DNA from 2 places in the Bradyrhizobium sp. UFLA05-108 genome. Region 2 is predicted to be linked to the other one. Evidence: predicted binding sites of a transcription regulator. Region 2 holds the regulator's gene; the other holds the start of a gene.
The links. Region 2 encodes LexA, which represses DNA repair genes until DNA is damaged. Its sites were predicted from a motif close to TGTTCNNNNTGTGTTCNG; they were not measured.
Positions count from the first base shown of each region.

Region 1: a site for LexA is predicted at 1,543-1,560, ahead of SO140_RS21975 (ImuA family protein). Genes of this name have one in related genera too.

Region 1 covers NZ_JBANAZ010000029.1:88,351-91,555, reverse strand. Annotated here, with positions in the region: gene SO140_RS21980 (Y-family DNA polymerase) at 1-795, opposite strand, end outside; gene SO140_RS21975 (ImuA family protein) at 686-1,477, opposite strand; gene SO140_RS21970 (UdgX family uracil-DNA binding protein) at 1,644-3,041, shown strand; gene SO140_RS21965 (inorganic phosphate transporter) at 3,150-3,205, shown strand, end outside.
Region 2 covers NZ_JBANAZ010000020.1:64,712-67,916, reverse strand. Annotated here, with positions in the region: gene SO140_RS16840 (molybdopterin molybdotransferase MoeA) at 1-934, shown strand, start outside; gene lexA (transcriptional repressor LexA) at 1,110-1,808, shown strand; gene SO140_RS16830 (hypothetical protein) at 2,432-2,869, shown strand; partial or broken gene SO140_RS16825 (ComEC/Rec2 family competence protein) at 2,878-3,205, opposite strand, start outside.

The DNA of each region.
Region 1 (3,205 bases), on a different contig from region 2:
CGATTTTCGCGGACTGATCGGCGCATCGCCCTGCCCCAACGCATGCGCGAGCAGCGTCGAGAAGCGCGCGCCGAAGCGCGCTGTGATTTCATGGGGACTGCGTGAAGCGACATCACCGATGGTCTTCAGGCCGGCGCGACGCAGACCCGTGGTGATGGCGTCATCCGCGACGAGCGCCGAGACCGGGAAGCGGTTGATCGCTTCCGCCTCCGCGCCATCGGCAACGATGGTGCCAGGTGCCTGCCGCGTCAGCGTGCGCGCGCAGATCGAGGTCGAGGCGATCGCCGCGCTGACCGCAAAACCCTGCCGTGCCAACGCACGAACGAGCGCCTGCAACAGGTTGGCTTCGCCGCCGAACAGATGCGCGCAACCGGTGATGTCGAGAAACAGGCCATGCGGGGGATCGAGCGCCACCAGCGGGGTGAAGCGGTCGCACCAGTCGGCGATATCCTCGAGCGTCCTGGCATCCGCCGCGACATCGGCGTCGAACACTTTTAATTCCGGACAGATCGCGCGGGCATTCGCCAGCGGCTGGCCGATATGCAGGCCGAGGCGCCCGGCCGCTTCATCGAGCGCGTAGATCGAAAGCGCGTTGTTTTCCTTGGCAACGACGATGCTCGGCTCATCTTTTCGTTTTAACGCGTTTTCTCCACCCGAACCGATGTCCACTTCGCCTGGAAACGCTTTATCCGGCTTTTCGCTGATGAGCGAAAGCACCCGCTTGATGCGATCGATGGGCAGGCGCGGCAGCCACAGGCTGAGGATACGCCGACGATTCACTGAACAGGCACTCATCACATTTCCATTCCATGATCCACCGGCCGACCGGGCCATGACGATTGCGAACGAGCTCGGCATCGAAGCGAGGCGCGCCCCAGGCGCTCCACGCAGGTCCAGGCGGCGAATGCGCCGCCCGCAACATCCATCTGGTTTCCGCGGTCGACGGCAGAGGGTTTGCCGCCATCCGCAGCAGCAGCCCAGTGCCTCCTGAGGCTTGGGCTGCAAGCGTCAGCTTGCGGCTCGCCACGAGATCGAACTGTTTCGTCTCGCCCCAGAGCTCGAGCACGACGGCGCCCAGCGCATCGCAGGCAAGCGCATCGGCCGAGGTGCGCAGCGCGCTCTCGACATCGGCAGCGCGCACCATCACCACGCGGCACGGATCGAGGCCGAGCTCGGCAAGCCCGCTCATCGACAGCGTACCCGCCTCGACCTCCGAAAAATCCTGCCGCACCCACAGCAGCGGGCGATGCGCCATCAGGCGCCCCGCAAGTCCGGTGACAAAGCCCGTCGCGGCCGTGCCCTGGCGTCCCTCGCAAAACACTTCGTGGATCGCCGCGCGCGCCAGCCCGCCCTGCAACGCGTCGTCTGCTTCCGGGTGGCCGAGCGCCACGCGATCGCGATGATGCGCGGCTTCCGACGTCTCGATGCGCTCGATCTGGCCGCGCAAAGCCGCAAGCGCGCTTATGCGTGCGCTCATGCTCGCCGCTCCTTCAGAGATGGTCGCCAGGATCGTCAGAAAGACAAACGATCGGCTGGCTCATTTGTTCATGATATGTTCTAATATAAAGCTAACAGCGCCACCGGAGTCAATCGAATTGGCGCACCCGCAAATTCATGAGTGGAATCAAGAGGATTCAAGTGCCATGTACCTCATCACCCTCGATAGCGAGACTGATTTCGACGGCTGGCGCAAAGCCGCACGCGCGCTGGCATTGCATCACATCGCCCCCGCGGACGTGACGTGGGGCGTGCCAGGCCAAACCAAGGATCAGATTCCGCCCGGCCTGTCCGAGGCGCCGAGCCTTCCGCCGATCGAGATCGAAAACACCTTCAACGTGCCGGCCAATTTCATCGAGATTGCACGCGTCGCGATCCTCAATCGCGACGGCGAACGCTTTGCGCTGCTCTATCGACTGCTGTGGCGGTTGAAGGCCGATCACGACCTATTGGCAACGATGACCGATCCCGATGTGGCGCTGGCCATGGCGATGGCGAATAGCGTGCATCGCGACGTGCAGCGGATGCGCGATGTCGTCCGTTTCCGCGAAATCGGACGCGAGCAGAAGGCGCATTATGCCGCCTGGTTCGTGCCGGAGCATCACATCGTCGAATTCGCCGCATCTTTCTTCGCGCGCCGTTATGCCGACATGCCCTGGTCGATCCTCACGCCCGACATCTGCGCCCACTGGGACGGCCACGTGATCTCGTTCACGCCGGGGATCAGCCAGACGGAGATGCCTGCAGCAAACCGATTGGAGGAGACTTGGCGCCGCCACTTCCAGCCGGACCGGCCGATCGCACCGGAAGCGCCCAAACCGCGCGGGAGGAACCTCGCGGAAGCCTCGATACTTGAACCTCTGCTCGCCGATGCCGAACGCTGGACCGGCGGACGGATCACCCCGCGCCCGGAGGCACCCATGCCACGCAAACCCGCCGCCGATGATCTCGAAACGCTGCGCGAGGAAGCCGCCCACTGCCGCGCCTGCCCTCTCTACAAGGATGCAACGCAGACCGTGTTCGGCGAAGGCCCGAAGTCTGCCACCATCATGCTGGTCGGCGAACAGCCCGGCGACAAGGAAGACATCGCCGGTCATCCCTTCGTAGGCCCTGCAGGCATGATGCTCGACCGCGCGCTGGAAGAGGCCGGCGTCGACCGCAGGAAGGTCTATGTCACCAACGCCGTGAAACACTTCAAATTCGTGCCGCGCGGAAAAATCCGCCTGCACCAGAAGCCGAACACACCGGAGATCCGTGCCTGCCGGCAATGGTATGAGCGAGAACTGGCGGCCCTTCGGCCCAGCCTCGTCGTGGCGATGGGGGCGACCGCCGCGCAATGCGTGTTCGGCAAGATCACGCCGATCGGCAAGAACCGTGGCCGGCTGATCGATCTGCCCGACGGCCGCAAGGCACTGGTGACCGTGCATCCGTCCTATCTGCTGCGGCTGCCTGACCCCAAGGCAAAAGAGCTGGAATATCAGCGCTTTGTGGATGATCTGAAGATCGCAGCCGGATTCCGGGAAAAATCAGCACGGGCGGCGTGATATAACACACGCTGCGCCGCAGCAGATACCGGTGGAGAAGCACCGTCATTTCAACTGCCTGTCACATGCCGCGCGCAAAATCGGAGCACAGGGACAGGAGAGTTTTTAATGAGTGACCTTGCTTTACCCGGCTCCATCGAGCCAGCGTTGCGGAAAGGGCCAGA
Region 2 (3,205 bases):
GATCTTCACTGGCGGCGTGGTGCCCGATGGCGCGGACGCGGTGGTAATCCAGGAGGACACGGTCGCAAACGGCAGGCGCGTCACGATCAAGGAGGCCGCGATCGCTGGACGGCACATCCGTCCTGCTGGCGTCGATTTCTTCGAGGGCGACGTGCTCCTGCGACAGGGAGCCAGACTCACCGAACGCGACCTCTCACTGGCCGCCGGCATGAACCATCCGGAGCTTGCCGTGCGTCGCCGGCCGAGGGTCGCGATTCTCGCGACCGGCGACGAGTTGGTGATGCCGGGCGCAACGCCCGGCGCGGGCCAGATCGTCTTCTCCAACGGCTACGCCCTGCACGCGCTGGCGCGGGCCGAGGGCGCCGAAACGGTCGATCTCGGCATTGCCGCCGATACGGTTGCGGCGACCACCGCCGGGATCCGCCGGGCCCGCGAGAGCGGCGCCGACATCCTCATCACGACCGGCGGTGCGTCGGTCGGCGACCACGATCTGGTCAGGCCAGCGCTCCAGGCCGAAGGCTTCGAGATGGCGTTCTGGAAGATCGCGATGCGGCCGGGCAAGCCGATGATGCACGGCCATCTCGGCGCGATGCGGGTGATCGGCCTGCCCGGCAATCCGGTCTCGTCCTATGTCTGCGGCTTCCTGTTCATGGTGCCGTTGATTCGCGCGCTTGCTGGCCGCTCGCGCGTTCATCACCGCCGCGAGCGCGCCGTGCTCGGGCGCGACGTCGGGCCCAACGACGTCCGCGAGGACTATTTGCGCGCACGGCTCGAGGAGCGCGAGGACGGCACGCTGGTGGCCGTTCCCGTCAACCACCAGGACTCCTCGCTGCTTGCGAATCTTGCTACCGCACAAGCACTTCTCGTGCGCGCGCCGTTCGCGCCAAAGGCCGAAGCAGGCACGCCTTGCGAGGTGTTGCGGCTGCCCTTGTGAGTGCAATCTGATTCGCGCGTGATGCGAACTTCGCCGCGTTCACACAAAATTAAGTGGTTGCGGAACACATATCGAACATATAGTGTCCGTTCATGATTTGTTTCGAGCATCTAGCGGCTTCTGCTGAATCTGGCGTCTCGGAATCGAACGACATCAACCGGGGGATTTGGTCGAGATGTTAACGCGCAAACAATACGAGCTTCTGCGGTTCATCAGTGAGCGCCTCAAGGAAAGCGGTGTGCCGCCCTCCTTCGATGAGATGAAGGACGCGCTCGATCTGCGCTCGAAGTCCGGCATTCACCGCCTGATCACCGCGCTGGAAGAGCGCGGCTTCATCCGTCGCCTGCCTAACCGCGCGCGCGCCATCGAGGTCATCAAGCTGCCCGAGCTTCAAGCCGCAGGCGCCGGCCGCCGCGGCTTCACGCCGAGCGTCATCGAAGGCAATCTCGGCAAGGTGCGGAGCGCCAGCGCGTCTGTCGACGACGGCGAGCGTCCGGTCGCCGTGCCCGTGATGGGACGGATCGCGGCCGGCACGCCGATCGAGGCGTTGCAGACCCGCAGCCACACCATCAGCGTGCCTCCGGACATGCTCGGCTCGGGCGAGCACTATGCGCTCGAAGTGCGCGGCGATTCGATGGTCGATGCCGGCATCCTGGATGGCGACATGGCGCTGATCCAGCGCAACGAGACCGCTGACACCGGCGACATCGTGGTGGCGCTGATCGACGACGAGGAAGCGACGCTCAAGCGTTTCCGCCGGCGCGGCGCGTCGATCGCGCTGGAGCCCGCCAACACCGCCTATGAGGTGCGCATCCTGCCGCCGAACCGGGTGAAGATTCAGGGCAAGCTGATCGGGCTGTATCGGAAGTACTGATTGCCCAGCAGAAAGTACCGATTGCCCGGCAGATTGCCAGCCATCGCACGGCGATACGGGCGGACGGATCGTCCGCTCCAGCAAAATAGCGTTGTCGCTTCCACTGTGATTATCCCTACACCTGCACAGAGCTAATCCTCAAGCATGGCAGGCGCGAATGCGCTGTGCGGGCTGCAGAGGACAAAACCCATGCGGCAGGTGATTTTAGGCGTGATCTCGGCAGCCTTGATCGCGGGATCGGCACCTGCGAGCGATGCAGCGCAACACCACGCCGCCCGAAAGGCCACGCCGCCCGAAAGGCAGAGCACGCGGCGGCAACCAGCGCGCCATTCCGCAATTCCAACAATGCGATCGCACCTGCGCCGCAGGCGAGCTGGCCCTCTTCAGGGTACTCCGCTGCCGGCGCTGATGGAAGCTCGCGTGAGTGAATGATGTGAACCAAGATAGAGTCTCGGCGAGAGGCTTTGTTCCTCGTTTGCCGGGAAAGATAATGTGATCGGGCGATGCGCAGACGGGCCGCAGATTTGCCCACAAACGCGATACACTCGTAGGCTTCCAACTCTGGTAGAGGCCTGCGCCTCCGGGGGGGCGCGGACCTGCTATCTCGCATGAGGAGCACTCCGATGTGTGACTACAGCCTACATGCCGTTGCGACCCGCCCCGCTCAAGTCGGCGAGACGATCGTCACGACAACCTTCCGCGGCACCTCGACGCGTGGATTTGCGTCGGAGCGTGATCTCTCGGTTGCCGTCTGCCTCCTGCCAGGCACCGAGCTCGCCTTCGCCGACAACGTCCGCTACGACAATCGCTGGATCTGGACGCGCACCGTCAATTCCCGCGTCGGCAAGTTCGGTAAGGTCGATCCGCACATTCCCGATCGTCATCATGATGCGATCGAATTCCCCGACGGCAACTACGTGCTGGTAACGCAGCTCGTCGAGGGACAGCGTGCCACGGTTCTGCAATTGCCGGTGACGCAGCCGCTCGGCGAGAAGACAGAGCAGCCCGCCGTCGAGCAGCACACGACCACGACGCCCACGACACGCCTGCCGATCGGCTGACGCGTCTTTCAATCCTCGGCCTGCAGGTCGGCCTCCGATGGCGTAGCATCCTTGCTGCGTGGAGTAGCCGGCCGCGGTGCGAGGCTGAGCTCGAAATCGCTATCGCCGGCCCCGGCCGGCGACCAGGGGCGGTTTGCGCTCCTTGCTTTCACCGTTTGCAGCGTGAAACCGTCGCCATCGCGCGATAGCGCGAGTGCGCCCTGCGTCTTCAGACGCTCGCGATCCACGACCATCGCCGCGCAACCGGCTGCTGCAGGCTTCGCCGTCACCACCAGCGCGGCGCGGCTGCAATCGTCCGCCAGCGCGTCGATACGCAACGAGAGCGCGACCAGGCGA